Regions from separate parts of the Psychrobacter sp. R86515 genome, predicted to be linked through region 2. Evidence: riboswitches for the same ligand, from Rfam matches in the RefSeq annotation. Region 2 holds a riboswitch; the other holds the start of a gene.
The links. Region 2 has a riboswitch for thiamine pyrophosphate ahead of SJY28_RS01650 (ABC transporter substrate-binding protein). Riboswitches for the same ligand answer to the same signal wherever they lie in the genome.

Region 1 (8,355 bases), 530 kb from region 2:
AAACTATTACCACTATAAAAATGTGCTGGCGCGCGGGGAGTAGAGCTTGAATCTAGCGGCTGATTAAAATGGCTAAGGTCATAATAGCGTGCCTGTTTTCCGCCAAGATTAATACGGTTTGTGAATGCTTCCATAAAATAAACACTTCCTTGTGACTTATTTTGAGTGATTTTTTTGTAGTTTGTCTTCTTATGATTGAGCTGACTTAATGAATCCTAATTGTCTTCACCTAAGAAGCCACCGCTTTGACGCTGCCACAGTCGAGCGTAGACACCATTCAATGCCAATAGTTCATCATGACTACCTTGCTCAATGATACGGCCTTGATGCATAACGACCAGTCTATCCAGTGCCGCAATAGTAGACAGGCGATGGGCGATAGCAATAACGGTCTTGCCGGTCATGATGTCATTTAAGCTTTCGGTAATGGCATATTCGATCTCAGAATCTAGCGCACTGGTCGCTTCATCTAAAAGTAAAATCGGCGCATTTTTTAGCATAACACGTGAGATAGCAATACGTTGACGTTGACCGCCAGATAGTTTGACTCCGCGTTCACCTACTTGGGTATCAAGTCCTGTATTGCCTTTATCATCGTACAAATCTTTGATGAAATCCCATGCCTGAGCTTGTTTGGCAGCGATCATAATCTCTTCATCAGTAGCATCAGGACGACCATAAGCGATATTTTCACGTACAGTACGATGTAGCAATGACGTATCTTGAGTCACCATACCAATCTGTTGACGCAACGATTCTTGCGTAACCGCATCAATAGCCTGACCATCAATCAGAATCTTACCGCTATCGACATCAAAGAAGCGCAATAGCAGATTGACCAAGGTTGATTTACCAGCACCTGAACGCCCAACCAAACCAATCTTTTCACCCGGCTTAATATCTAAGTGGAAGTTATCCAACAGTTTGATATATGAGTTAGGAGCGCGTTTAGCAATGTTTGCACTATCAACAGTCTCACCAGTTTGTCCATTGTCTTCTTCATCATTCTCATAACTGAAGTCAACATGGTCAAATACGATACGCCCGTCCGTGACGGCCAGCGCTGGCGCGTCAGGTTTATCGATGATTGTCTGCGGTGCTGACAACGTACGCATACCGTCCTGCACTGTACCGATACTCTCAAACAAACTGGCTGTCTGCCACATAATCCAACGCGTCAAACCATTTAGACGCAATGCCATAGCTGTCGCAGCGGCAATGGCACCAACACCAACTGCGCCTTGTTGCCACAAGTACAATCCAATACCTGCAGTACTACTGACCAAAATCACACTGATAAGATGGGTCGATACTTCTAAATAGCTGACCCAGCGCATTTGTGCATGCACCGTACCTAGAAATTGTCCCATAGCATTTTTGGCATAGCCAAGCTCACGACGCGAATGGCTAAATAGCTTAACGGTCATGATATTGGCATAAGCATCCGTAATTCGTCCTGTCATCAAGGCACGGGCATCCGCTTGTACAATCGCTGTCTCTTTGAGCTTAGGGATAAAGTACCAAATGGTAATGGCAACCAAGACCAGCCAAATGACAAATGGAATAAGTAGTAAGCTGTCTAAATTAAACAAAATCACCCCTGAGGTGATAAAGTAGACAGAGACATACATAAACATATCGGTAACGGTCATCACGGTATCGCGTACTGCTAGGGCTGTCTGCATTACCTTAGCTGAGACGCGACCCGAAAACTCGTCCTGATAAAACTGCATGGATTGCCCAAGCATGCGCTGATGAAAACGCCAGCGCATCTGCATAGGAAATACACCTTGCAAGGTCTGAAAGTGGATAAACGATGACAAGGCAATCCACAATGGGCTTACTATCATGACAGCGAGCATGATGAGCAGCATATCGCCTTTTTCTACCCATAAGTTTTGCGGTGTATAAACGCCTAACCAATCGACGATATTACCTATCCAAGCAAACAGCATGGCCTCGTAAATACCGATACCAGCGGACAAAATCATAAAGATTAGTAGCCAGCCGCGTAGGCCATTGGTACATGCCCACAAAAACTTCAGCATACCATCGCGAGGTGATGGCAATGGCATAGGTGTGTCTGGAAAGGCGGGTAGGCGGTTTTCGAAAAAGCGAAATAAAGCATTCATAGGCAGTAATAAAACATCAATAGCAGTACGTCAAGATGAACGAGAGGACTCGTTATCTAGAATCTTTACTTTTGTGATTGGGATTAGGTGCTATTTTAGCAAAATTACTAATCATACCTGCATGCTAATTGTAATTTGCTTAAGAATAGCTATGTTTTGAGAGCTTCAGTCATAACCATAATAAATAGTTTGCTGTGGAAAACATATTTTGTTACATTCTACATCCAAACTTATTCATGGTTTAAAAATTGCTTTTATAACTATGATTTTATTGCAAAAATCAGCTGATTAGCAGGCATTTTATTTAATGGTCTTTATCAATAGACGAACAATAATAACTCAACATTGAAGTTCAAAAGGTAGCAGTGAATGATGTATTTAATAATAGCGGTGCTATGTAGCGTCGCCGTCTCCATACTTTTGAAAATATTGCGCCAGAAAAATATAGATATTCGTCAGACCATCGTGGCAGGCTATCCTGTGGCTTTTTTACTGACTTGGATATTACTAAAACCTGATGTAAGTGCCATTCATGCGCTTGATAGCGCTTGGGGCATCATCATTGCGCTTGGAGTACTATTACCTGCTGTATTTATCATTCTCGGACGAGCTATTGAAGCGGTGGGGATGGTAGCAACCGACGCGTCTCAGCGCTTATCACTCATTATTCCTATCGTAGCGGCTTTCTTGCTATTCGGTGAGGTGCTGACTGGTACACGTATACTTGGATTGGCGTTAGGCTTTTTGGCATTAGGTGCGCTTGTCTATCGACCACAGCATAACGATATTACTCGGCGAGCAAAGCATGCGCCGCTATGGTTATTCGGGGTATGGGCAGGCTACGGCATTATTGATATTTTGTTCAAACAAGTTGCCAAACAAGGGGCAGCTTTTCCATTGACTCTATTGGTAAGTTTTGGCGTAGCAGGTGTATTGCTTTTAATCTATTTGCTTGCCACACGGGTACGTTGGCAAAAACAAGCACTTATGACAGGTCTACTGCTCGGCGCATTAAACATGGGCAATATTTATGCTTATATACGGGCACACCAAGTGCTGCATGATTCTCCTAGCATCGTCTTTACTGGTATGAATGTCGGTGTTATTGCCGTAGCGACATTGATTGGCGTAGGTGTATTTAAAGAGCAGCTGAACCGTATCAATATAATAGGATTAGTATTGGCAGTCTGCTGTGTAGGGGTACTATTTTTGGCGTAATGCACACTGTCCAAAAGTATCGGCTTCATGATTTTTTAGCTATATTGTCACGTATCCTATATAGGCATACAAATCATCCTATGATAAGGTTATCTACAAATAACAGGGCTTGTATGGAATGAAAAAGCTTAGTTTATGATACTTAACTTAACCAATAAAAATAGGATGCAGGCTCAATGGAATACGATAAGCAATTACAGCGTATAAAAAATAGTTCAGGTTTTATTGCTGCTCTTGATCAAAGTGGCGGCAGCACACCGAAAGCGTTAGAGACTTATGGTGTCAGCAGCGACGACTATGATAATGATGAGGCCATGTTTGATTTGGTTCATGAAATGCGTGCTCGTATCATGACGTGTGACTGTTTTGATAGTGAGCGTGTACTTGGTGCAATCTTGTTTGAAGATACCATGGAGCGCGAAGTTAATGGCAAGTCGACGGCCAACTATCTGTGGGAAAATAAAAATATCGTACCATTTTTAAAGGTAGATAAAGGTCTGGCTGAGCAAATGAGCGGCGTGCAAGTTATGAAGCCAATCCCGAATCTAGATCTATTATTAGATAAAGCAAAAAACTATCCTGTATTCGGTACTAAAATGCGCTCAGTCATTTATGAGCCAAACGTCGATGGTATCGAGCTTGTGGTACAGCAGCAGTTTGATGTGGCGAAGCAGATTATTTCAAAAGGCCTTATGCCTATTGTCGAGCCAGAGGTCAATATTGACAGTGCACAAAAGCATGATTGCGAAGTGTTGTTAAAAGCCGACATCCTACGTAACCTTGAGCGTTTGGGCGATGAGCAGCAAGTGATGCTCAAGCTAACATTGCCTGAAGAGGTTGGGTTTTATCAGGAGCTGATTGATCATCCTAAAGTGCTCAAAGTAGTGGCGCTGTCTGGTGGTTATAGTCGTAGCGATGCTTGTGCCAAGCTCAAACAAAACCCAGGTATGATTGCGAGCTTCTCGCGTGCTTTTACCGAAGGCTTGAGTAAGCAACAAAGCGATAGCGAGTTTGCTGAAACCATTAATGCCTCAATTGAAGAGATTTATGAAGCGTCAAAAGTGTAAACGTAGTAAATAAAACTTCGCACATAAATCATGAGTAAATAAGCCAAAAAAAGCCCTACTAGATAAGTGTAAAAATACTTAAATAGTAGGGCTTTTCTTATTTTAAAAGTATAGGTTATTAACCCTACACCTCTTTATATAACTGGCGTCCTTCGTTGTTATATTTTTTAGTCATCTCCGCCATGCCTTGGCGAATTTCCTCAGCAGTGGCTTCACCAACTTGTCCGACAAGCTCTGTATCTACCTCTTTGATTAGGTGACCAGCATCGGTTAGGTCACCCGTTTGCGGCGTTACTTTTTGGTTAGCGGCATCTTTATCCAGCCCTGCTGCATATTCACGTACGTTTTGAGTGATTTTCATTGAACAAAACTTAGGGCCACACATGGAGCAAAAGTGTGCCGATTTGTGTGCGTCTTTTGGCAACGTCTCATCATGATATTCGCGTGCCGTATCAGGGTCGAGCGCAAGATTGAACTGATCATCCCAGCGGAATTCAAAACGTGCTTTAGATAGTGCATTGTCACGTGCCTGTGCTCCTGGATGACCCTTAGCAAGGTCAGCAGCGTGTGCAGCGATTTTATAAGTAATAATGCCGTCTTTAACATCTTTTTTATTCGGTAGGCCTAAGTGTTCTTTTGGCGTGACATAGCACAGCATCGCTGTACCAAACCATCCAATCATTGCAGCTCCGATGGCGCTAGTGATGTGGTCATAACCTGGGGCGATATCTGTCGTTAATGGCCCTAAAGTATAGAAAGGCGCGTCAGCACATAGCTCAAGCTGCAAGTCCATGTTTTCCTTGATGCGGTTCATCGCGACGTGTCCAGGGCCTTCGATCATCACCTGTATATCATGCTCCCATGCGACTTTGGTCAATTCACCAAGCGTACGTAGCTCACCGAACTGCGCTTCATCATTGGCATCTTGCAAGCAGCCAGGACGTAGGCCATCACCTAGACTAAATGCCACATCGTACTGTTTCATAATCTCGCAAATGTCTTCGAAATGCGTGTATAAGAAGCTTTCTTTGTGATGTGCCAGACACCACTGCGCCATGATAGAGCCGCCGCGTGAGACGATACCTGTCAAACGTTTTGCGGTGAGCGGCACATAGCGTAATAGCACGCCAGCGTGAATGGTAAAGTAATCGACACCTTGCTCTGCTTGCTCGATCAACGTATCACGGAATATCTCCCATGTAAGATCTTCAGCGACGCCATCGACTTTTTCTAATGCTTGATAAATCGGTACCGTACCAATCGGTACAGGAGAGTTACGGATTAGCCATTCACGGGTTTCATGAATATGATTGCCCGTTGATAGATCCATAATAGTATCCGCACCCCAACGTGTTGCCCACGTCATTTTGGACACTTCTTCATCGATAGACGAACCCAACGCTGAATTACCGATATTGGCATTAATTTTCACCAAGAAATTGCGCCCGATGATCATCGGCTCAGACTCAGGGTGATTGATATTGTTTGGGATAATTGCGCGTCCAGCTGCCACTTCATCACGAACAAATTCAGGGGTGATGGTTTGAGGCGTATTGGCACCGAAGCTCTCGCCATCGTGTTGACGCATATCGGTCAGTTCATGTTGCTTCTGCGTTTCGCGTATGGCGATATATTCCATCTCAGGGGTGATGATGCCTCGGCGCGCGTAGTACATTTGCGTGACGTTCTGTCCTGCTTTGGCGCGACGCGGTTTATCAATATGAGCAAATCTAAGGTTAGCAGTGCTGATATCACGGGCACGTGCTTGTCCGTATGAGCTGGATAGGCCACTTAATTGCTCGGTATCACCACGTTCTGCGATCCAGCTTTCACGCAACTTTGGCAATCCACGTGTGAGGTCGATATCGACCTTAGGGTCGGTATATACACCTGAAGTGTCATACACATAAAACGGTGGATTATGCTCACCGTCTTTATCTCCAGTGCCGCCAACAGGTGTATCAGCCAAGCTGATTTCACGCATCGGTACTTGGATATCAGGTCTTGAGCCTTCGATATAGACTTTTCTTGAGGCAGGTAAAATACGGTGCAAGTCGCGCGCATCTTCTTCGAAACGGGCATCACTTGCGGCACGGTGAGCAGGGGTTTTTAACGCATCTGCTTTTTTATCTGCTTTGACGTTGGTCGTGTCAGCAGCATTTGAAGCAAGCGTTGAGTTGTCGGCTGGGTTATGCGTTTGGGCTTTCGGTGCAATTGAGGTAGTGTCTGCAGTTGTCATATGCTGTCCTAGCGTGTTGGTTTTTGAATAAAATCAACACCGCCAGTATCTGCGGGGGTAGGCATCCATCATCTAGACAAATTTATATCATGAACCCACAACTTCGACCAAAAAGTATCGTCGCGCATGGTGCTCATCAAATATTGGACGCAAATTTATATCCTCTCTTCTTATCCGGTTATGCATCACGCATATCAAGACAGTAGTGACGATAAAAATGTATTTCTACGCGCCCTTTGTCATAAATAACAAAGTGCTTAAGACTTCCCTGCGTCGGTACTAACCGCATCAGGTTCGGCGGGTGATCTCTCAGCGAATGTATCAAGGCGACTACTTTAATAAAGCAAGTTTAATAAAGTGAGCCAAAAATACACCGCACCCCGAGTCTGTCAGTGTTGTAAATCAGCCTTCATATTAACAAAATTCTGTACCAACGGCTAATAGTATTTGGATACAAATATTCTGTGTCAAACACACGGTTCAATATTTTTGTGAATAATTTTTCTGAATGTTGATAGATGAGGATGCTTAGTATTACTAGGTTGTAGACAAATTATTCAAATATTATGTAAAGCGAATGAAGGATTATAGAAGTTGTCATTAAACTGTCATAAAGATTTGGCAAGATAACACGCATATCACAAGCAATGCTTTTTTATACCGTTGTTAAACTTCAGGAGTCCTACATGCGTTATTCGTTATTAGCAGTGGCCGTCAGTTGTACATTAATGCTTACGGCGTGTAATAAGTCAACAGATACGGCGGAGCCAACTGCTGATACTAGCAGTAGCGCTGTGACAACAGCTGAAACAACCTCTCAGACAGCATCTTCTGCTACGTCAGATTTTAAATCTGCTGAAAATATCGCTATGAATATTACAGGTGCAGGTGCGTCGTTCCCGCAGCCTATCTATGCGAAATGGTCATATGATTACAATGCTGCGACCGGCGGCCAAGTCAACTATCAGTCGATTGGCTCATCTGGTGGTATCAAACAAATTCAATCAAAAACAGTAGACTTTGGTGCTTCTGATGCCCCAATGACGCCTGAAGAGTTAGACGAAGCAGGTTTGATTCAGTTCCCAACAGTCATCGGTGGTGTTGTACCAATCGTCAACATTGATGGTGTTGAGCCTGGTGCACTGAAACTAGACGGCACAACGTTGGCTGATATCTATCTGGGTAAAATCAGTAACTGGAATGACCCTGCGATTAAGGCGATGAACCCAGATTTGACCTTGCCAGATGCAGCAATCACAACAGTATTCCGTTCAGACGGTTCAGGTACGACTTTCAACTTCACTGATTATCTTGCCAAGGTTTCACCAGACTGGAAAGACACTGTTGGTGTTGATAAAACCGTCAAATGGCCGACTTCTGCTACTGGTGCAGGCGGTAAAGGTAACGAAGGCGTTTCGAGCTACGTCAACCGCATGAAAAACTCTATCGGCTATGTTGAGTATGCGTACGCCAAGCAAAATAAGATGTCACATACTGCGCTGAAAAACGCAGCTGGTAACATCGTACAGCCATCTGCTGAGACGTTTGCTGCGGCAGGTGATATCGATTGGTCACAACAAGAAGGCTTTTATAAAGTCATCACCAACTCTGAAACTGACCAAGCATGGCCTATCGCTGCTGCGACCTTTATCTTGGTACATAAGCAACCAGAAAATCCTCAACAAGTCGCTGGCGTGTT
Region 2 (8,355 bases):
CCGTTTGGGCAGCTCGGTTGACTGGTCGCGTGAGCGCTTTACCATGGATGATGGTTTGTCCAATGCAGTAAAAGAAGTGTTCGTACGCCTGTTTGACGATGGACTTATTTATCGTGGTAAGCGTTTAGTTAACTGGGATCCAAAGTTCCAAACCGCATTATCTGATTTAGAAGTAGAAAACCATGATGAAAAAGGCAGCTTGTGGCATTTCCGCTATCACTTCACGGATACAGAACTATTAACTCAAGATGGTAAAAACTATCTAGTGGTTGCTACTACGCGTCCTGAAACGCTTCTTGGTGATACCGCTGTCGCAGTCAATCCTAGCGATGAGCGTTATGCACACTTAGTCGGCAAAACCATTACCTTGCCAATTACGGGTCGTGTCGTGCCTATCGTCGCTGATGACTATGTCGAAAAAGACTTCGGTACGGGCTGTGTCAAAATCACCCCAGCGCATGATTTTAACGATTATGAATTGGGTCGTCGTCATAGCTTGCCATTGATTAACATCCTTGATGAGCGCGCCAATATTTTGCCAGCGATGGAAGTCTATCCTGATCTGCAAACACGTGAGCCAGAGCTAGAGACTACGCCGAGCGAATATGCAGGACTTGAGCGTTTTGCGGCGCGTAAGTTCCTTGTAGAGCAAGCAGGCGAGCAAGGCTGGTTAGAAGATATCGAAGACTATGCACTCAAAGCCCCGCGTGCTGAGCGTGGCGGTACGATCGTTGAGCCGTGGTTGACCGATCAGTGGTATGTCGCGGTCAAAGAGCTTGCTAAGCCTGCGATTGATGCAGTAGAAGACGGCAGCATTGAGTTCGTCCCTGCACAGTACAAAAACATGTATATGGCGTGGATGACCGATCTACAAGACTGGTGTATCAGCCGTCAGCTGTGGTGGGGACATCGTATCCCTGCATGGTATGACGATGCGACAGGTGAAATCTATGTCGCCCGTGACGAAGCAGAAGTGCGTAGCAAATACAACCTAAGCGATGACGTAAAACTGCGCCAAGATGATGATGTGCTCGATACGTGGTTTAGCTCAGGTCTATGGACGTTCAGTACGCTTGACTGGGCAGACGTCAACGCCGATCCACGCGTGATGGACACTTTCCATCCGACCAGCGTGCTCGTAACAGGTTTTGACATTATCTTCTTTTGGGTTGCGCGCATGATCATGATGACCATGCACTTTGTGAAAAACGAAGACGGCACGCCGCAAGTACCGTTTAAGACCGTCTATGTGCATGGTCTGGTACGTGATGGCAACGGTCAAAAAATGTCAAAATCAAAAGGTAACGTCTTAGATCCGATTGATCTGATCGACGGTATTGAGCTAGAAGCGTTGGTGGAAAAACGTACCAGCAATATGATGAACCCAAAAGACGCGGCCAAAATCGAAAAGCAAACGCGTAAAGAGTTCCCAGAAGGCATCCCAGCGTATGGTACGGATGCACTGCGCTTTACCTTTACCTCACTTGCCAGTACCGGTCGCGATATCAACTTTGATCTAAAGCGTGTCGAGGGCTATCGTAACTTCTGTAATAAAATCTGGAACGCCAGCCGCTTTGTACTGATGAACTGTGTCGATGGTGATAGCAATGCTAAGCCGATTGACCAAACGGCAAACACTGATGTATGGGAGTTACCAGAAAAATGGATCATGAGTCGTCTAAACTCTACCATTACTGATATCCATCAACATTTCGCTCAATATCGTCTCGATATGGTCAGCCAAGATATCTATGAGTTTATCTGGAATGAGTACTGTGATTGGTATGTTGAGCTTGCCAAAGCCAGTCTAAATGATGACTCGGTATCGGACGAGCGTAAAGCGCAAATCCGCTATGTACTACTGCACGTACTAGAGACTGCGCTACGTTTCACCCATCCAATTATGCCGTATCTGACTGAGCAAATCTGGCAGACCATCGCACCGCTACTGGGTCGCAAAAACACCGACAGCATCGTGGTTGCTGACTATCCACAGACCGATGCCAGCCAAATCAGTGAGCAGACCGAAGCGGATATGGCATGGCTACAGGAGCTAATCGCGAGCGTCCGTAACATCCGTGGTGAGATGAAACTGGGTAATGCAGTACGTCTGCCAGTGTTACTACAAAACGTCTCTAGCGATGAAGAAGCGCGTCTATCACGTATCAAAAACCAGTTCAAAGCGCTTGCCAAAGTCGAGAGCTTAGAGATCGTCAAAGAAGGCGATGAGGTGCCACTGTCATCATCAAGTATGGTCGGTCAGCTACGTGTACTCGTACCGATGAAAGGTCTGATCGATCCAACGGCTGAGCTGGCACGCTTAGGTAAGTCATATGATAAGTTGAAAGGTCAAGCCGAAGGTATCGCGCGTAAGCTAGGTAATGAAGGCTTTGTGAGTAAAGCACCTGCGGAAGTGGTCGATGCTGAGAAGGCGAAATTGGCTGAGCTAGAAGGGCAGTTGACCGCGATGACGGCGCAGATGGAGCAGTTGAAAGCGTTGTAACATTTTTAACTTAGACATGAAAAGCCACCTAATTTTAGGTGGCTTTTTTATTTTTCTAAAAATAAGTCTACAGTTATCTGTATAGTTGTATTATTAGTCAGATGTAATTCAAAAAAGGAGCTTTACTATGGATGAGTCATACTACAACAAATTTATAAGACTGCATGAGACGAGCGATAGTGTGGAAGCTAACGAATATCTGGAGTGCGAATGGGTACTATTAAATGTGGTCAAAACACAAGTTTCTGAGGAAAGTTGGAACACATATTATGTTCTTGGTTGGAATAAAAAAGTAGAAGATATTAAGCGAGGCAGGTCTTGGAAGGAAAGGATGGACACAGATATTGAGAACTATAAAGAAGGTAGAAAAAAAGCTGTTCCAGATGATTTAGATGCTTTGTTCTAATCAGTAGGAGGGTGTCAAAAGTAGATAGTATAAACGACATCTTCTAAAGGTACTGACAGATAATTAATTATATAAATATAAAAGAGTTTGGATAATGAGTTTTAAAAATATAAAAGTTGGTAATGTTATTAAGGGAAACTATAGTGATTGGGTATTAGATAAAAAAATAGGTAAAGGAGGTAATGGAGTAGTGTGGTCAGCTTCTCAAAAAGATATGGAATCTGAAAAGATAGCTATTAAGTTTGTTCGTTGTGGACAAGATTATCAGAAACAGCGATTTGAAAGAGAGGTTACTACGCAATCAAGCTTTGATCACGAATCCATCATAAGCATATATGAATATCATACAGGATTAAATAATTGTTGGTTTTCAATGCCTATTTGCACCTCGGCCTCTAGTCTGCTAAATAATAAAAATGCAACGGAAGTATGTGATGAATATCTAAATATAGTCTCTTCTGTAAATTATATCCATAGTAAAGGTATGGCTCATAGAGATATTAAGCCTGACAACATACTTAATTTAGATGAAAACCTTGCTTTAGCTGATTTTGGTTTGATATCAGCTCCTTTAAGGTGTAAAGATAGACGTATTACTCAGGTTAAAAATAAACTTGGTAATTTTGCAACTATCGCTCCTGAATTAAGATTTGTCAAAGATATTAATGCTGATTTTAGACCAGCGGACGTTTACTCCTTAGCTGTTACTCTATGGATGTTTCTAACTAAGGATAAAAATGGGTTTGATGGACAATATGCTATTTCAGCTAAAAGTAAGCTAGAACTAGCTCTAAAAGATGAACGATTAGAATTGAGAGACCTACATGATCTACTTGAGAAAGCTACAGAAAATGACCCTAATCTAAGGCCAAATATTGAAGAGTTTGAAGAAAATCTAGTGAAATGGATAGAAGCGACTAAAGACTTTGCTGCTCTTATATCCTCAAAATGGACAAATCTTCAAGAGGAAATAAACCCATATAATGCTCATTACTTAGTATTTAATGATGTAGACGTTATTGTTTCTGTTTTAAATAAGATTGTTCGAAATGACACAGCTGTGCATCATTGTTTCTTACCTAGGATGGGTGGGTTAGATTTGATTAGAGCTGAAGTCAAAGAAAATGGAGAAATAAGGCTACTAATGGATGGCGGCTCTAACTATGACTGTCTTCCAAAGGCATTACATTATGTCAATTATCAATATAAACCTTCGGAAAGCTATTTTTTTCTCGAAACAAAACCAATTGAAAAGCCTATTAATTCAGAATTATATAAAAATAATGAGGTAGTAGATTATACAGAGTTTGAAAATGGAGATTTGACCTTTGCTGAAGTGCATAATAACAGCATTTGGCAGGGTAAATATATTTTTGGCGATACTAGAAGTGTTACAAGGGTATATGAAGGTAGTTTTCTTTTCGTCTTCAGGCATTCTCTATACAATTCACTTCCCTCAACATATGATGCCAGACATTCAGAAATGGGCTTTGATAAATTTCGAAGTTGTTATCCAAAACCTTATTCAGAAGTACATATTAAACCTGAACCGCCACAATTTCTAGAAAATGATAGTAGTTGGGAAAATGACCCAGAGTTTTATATATATTTGAATTCATTAGATGTACCAAGGATACTATTATTATTAGAGAAATGGCCTACTGATGAAAAGAGTGATGATAACGAATGGGGAGTTATAGGCTCAGGGAGTCTGTTTAAATTTGCTATAGATCATTTATCTGCAGATTTTAGCTTTCTAGAAGAGTTGAATCGCAAAGAGCTATTAGAGTTAGTTTCTATCATGTATCTAGGGAGAGAGACATATGGAAAAAGAACCACCCGAGATATATGGACTTTCCATCTAAAACATGTGAAAAACGAATCAGATGAAGAGTTGAGAAGAATTATCAAAGATAAAATGCCTTCTGCTACCAAAGAGTATATTAGTCAGGGTTTGAAAGCTTTAGGAGCTGAGCAAGCTGACTATTAAAAGTAACGATAAAATTTAGGCTTCTGAAGAGCTTTTGTATGAATAAGAGGAACACCATGAACCATCTCACTGTCGGACAACGCGCGCCTTTAAGCAACCTTGCTATTGACGATACTGCACCCATCACGCTCAAGTTCACCCGCCAAAGCCCGATAGAGATGGATATCAGCTGTTTTGCCTTAGACGCAGCGGGCAAACTGATCAATGATGATTACATGGTGTTTTATAATCAGCCAACCTCACCATGCGGGCAAATCAAGCTCACCCATTACGAGTCGCAGCCAACGGCGAGTAAGGGCATCCAAGCCGAGTTTGAAGTCAATCTATCCAAACTGGCTACTAATATAGACAGCTTGTTTTTTGTATTATCAGCCGACACGCCGCTCAATCAAATTCAATCGTTAGAGATTGGCATTTGGCAGCAGTCGCAAAAGGCGCAGGCAGAATATCAAGCAGCCGACTTTGCCCAGCAGCAAGCCAGTATGCTAATGCAGCTTTATCGTAAAAGTGGTGTTTGGCGGGTTTCTAACGTGGCGCAAGGCTTTAATGGAGGACTTGCCGCCATCGTGCAGCATTTCGGTGGCGATGTAGAAGAAGGTAGTCCGCAAGTACTCGAGGCGACCGCAACGCCAGTTCAAGCAAAGCCATCGTTAGAGAAGGTCATGCTAGAAAAAGCGCCAAAACTGGTCAATCTGGCCAAAAAAGCCACGATATCGCTTGAGAAGCGCCAATTGCAGCAATTAACGGCAAAAGTGGCGTTGGTGCTAGACGCTTCAGGCTCAATGAATAGACAGTACAAAAAAGGCCGCGTGCAAGAGGTGGTCAATCGCATATTGCCATTGGCAGTGAACTTCGATGACGACCAAGCGCTAGACTGCTGGGCGTTTGCCCGAGATCCGCAGTATTTGGGCGAGATTGGACTGAGCAACTATGACGGTTTCATTAACAACGCTCATGGCGGTTGGCGTAAATGGGCACTTGGCCCGCGCATCAACAATGAAGCAGAGGTCATGAAAGCCGTGACGGAGTTTTATCAAAAGGACGGCTTGGATGTGCCTGTCTACGTGCTATTTATCAGTGATGGCGGGGTAAATGACAACCGAGGTATCACGAGAGTCATGACGGAAGCCGCGAAACTACCGATATTTTGGCAGTTTGTGGGCTTGGGTGGTCGTGGTTATGGCATTCTCAAAAAACTAGACGACATGACAGGGCGCGTGATTGATAATTGCGACTTTTTTGAATTAGATGACTTGGACGATATCAGCGAAGAAGCCTTGTACGAAAATATGCTAGAAGAGTTCCCATTGTGGCTAAAAGAAGCCAAGCAACTTGGTATAGTCACTACATTATAAAAGTATGACTGCGTTGATCTCATTATTCGATGACAGCTAAATAAAAAACCGCCATAGCAAACACTATGGCGGTTTTTTGTTATTTAAAATATCTTAAAATCTAAAATATCTATAGTGCCCAAAGCGATTGGTACTGCCCATCAGTCAAGGTTACGATATCGATTTCGGCTAGCATCTCGCGCAGTTCTTCCCACTTACTTGCATCAGGCTTGATAGGCGTGAGCAATCTGCCCAGCGTATTATCAATGATGGCATCCATCAGCGCATCGACTTCGGTTTTACTATAGTCGTAATACATACGGTGGGCAGTGGCTGGCTCATTTTTACACAGTTCGGTCATTTGATTGGTCACTTGGATAAAGGTATCTATTGCGTCTTTTTTCGCGCTATAGATCTCATCTGTCGTCAGAATCTCTAACGCTGAGAAGTTCGGATAGGGTGACAGGTGTTGATCGATAAATTCAAAATCCAACCCTTCATGAGTCGCCTCAACGCCCTCAAAATTATAAAAGCATAGCCATGCGCCATCTAGGCTTGGGTCTTCTTGCAAGTTTTTTATATGATAAAAGTCTTTTTGTACAAAGCTCACATTATCACGGCTGATACTAAAGCCATCTTTCTTGGTATAGCGCGCTAATATCTCAAAGCCAATACGATTGGTTTTTTCTTCAGCAGCAGGGGTGCAGATGCGGATTGGCTGATTGTTTTTTAGCTTGTCCATGCTAGCGCGTTGCATCAATATGCCGCCATCGGTCTCAAAAAAGCAGCCTAGCGCACGTAGATTAGGCGCGTAATGCTCAAACAGATGGATAGGCTCATTGACATGCAGATCGATGCTTTGGTTCTGTAATTCGGCAAAGCCATCATAGTGGTCATCTGGTTCGATAATGGTGATATTAAGCCCTGCCTGCTCATACGCCCCCGTGGTCACACCAGCGATAAAGGGCAGATGATCAGGGTTTAAAAACCATTCGAGGGTCAGTGTAAGTTTGGTGGTCGGCTGCATGGTTGTTTCCTTTTTGATTATGGAAAACAATCAGACTGATACTATTAAAGTAAAACAAGAAAGGCCAAATAAGAAAGACGAGGTCTCGATGCTAACTGTCAGATGCTCGGCGTTTGATATGGTTATCATCACCAGTACATCATCTATAGACTGCTCTTATTTATAGACCTCTGAGGGTATGTCACGCTTGTTTCCTACGTCAGTGCTAACTGCTTCAGGTTCACGGGTATATCTCAGCGATGATGTGGGCTGTGTCTACAGCGTTAAATCAAAGCACCCCGACAAGATTGATTGGTATTGCATTATTTTTGGTCAGTACCGCTAATGAATCGGTACTGCTAATGGCTATTATCGATAGCTACTGCGTCATCATAGACGACTTACGAGACGTGATGCAAGCGTATCGGAAATGACGATGACAGGTAATGACTGGTGTTCGTTAACCGCTCTTTATAACAGCTGTTGCTTATCACGGCTTTTTATAAGCGCTTTCAATCGACGTGTTAATAGAAGAGTACAGCATTTATTATTGGTACTTACCCAATTACTAACCAAACATACCTATCAATAGCAAAAACCTTATATAAATAGTCTTGTGCGCAGACGGGCGATATTGCATGATTAGCCTTCTATGCCACGGCTTTACAATAGGCGCTACTCTAAACAATTGACATTTGGCATAACTGACAACTTACACGACCGACAACTTATATGACCGATAATAAAAAAGCGTTCTATTACCGACCTAAGACTGATCAAGCCAACAGCCCAATGCTGCGTTGGACTTTTGTGACGCTTGGTTGGCTGTTTTTTATCTTAGGGATTATCGGTATATTGTTGCCAGTGATGCCCACAGCGCCTTTTATCTTGCTAGCAGCAGGTTGCTGGGCGCGCAGTTCTCGACGTTTTCATTTTTGGTTGATTAATCATAAATACTTTGGCAAATTCGTCCGTGACTGGGAGGAGAATCATGCCGTTCCGCTTTATGCCAAGTGTTTAGCGACGGTTATGATGGCAGCATCAACAATTATGTTATTTTATCGTTTGCCTGCCGATATGATGTGGATGGCATGGGCGGTAGCCGCTGTCTGTAGT

Region 1: another riboswitch for thiamine pyrophosphate. It lies ahead of thiC (phosphomethylpyrimidine synthase ThiC); the one in region 2 lies ahead of SJY28_RS01650 (ABC transporter substrate-binding protein).

What each region holds. Positions count from the first base shown of each region.
Region 1 is NZ_JAXHCC010000001.1:920,464-928,818, forward strand. Features, by position in the region: gene SJY28_RS03910 (alpha/beta fold hydrolase) at 1-134, opposite strand, end outside; gene SJY28_RS03915 (ABC transporter ATP-binding protein) at 216-2,132, opposite strand; gene SJY28_RS03920 (EamA/RhaT family transporter) at 2,502-3,350, shown strand; gene SJY28_RS03925 (fructose bisphosphate aldolase) at 3,527-4,417, shown strand; gene thiC (phosphomethylpyrimidine synthase ThiC) at 4,542-6,656, opposite strand; TPP riboswitch at 6,905-7,049, opposite strand; gene pstS (phosphate ABC transporter substrate-binding protein PstS) at 7,343-8,355, shown strand, end outside.
Region 2 is NZ_JAXHCC010000001.1:388,648-397,002, reverse strand. Features, by position in the region: gene SJY28_RS01670 (valine--tRNA ligase) at 1-2,503, shown strand, start outside; gene SJY28_RS01665 (hypothetical protein) at 2,631-2,909, shown strand; gene SJY28_RS01660 (protein kinase) at 3,004-4,899, shown strand; gene SJY28_RS01655 (VWA domain-containing protein) at 4,956-6,254, shown strand; gene SJY28_RS01650 (ABC transporter substrate-binding protein) at 6,364-7,260, opposite strand; TPP riboswitch at 7,435-7,551, opposite strand; gene SJY28_RS01645 (hypothetical protein) at 7,512-7,673, shown strand; gene SJY28_RS01640 (YbaN family protein) at 7,972-8,355, shown strand, end outside.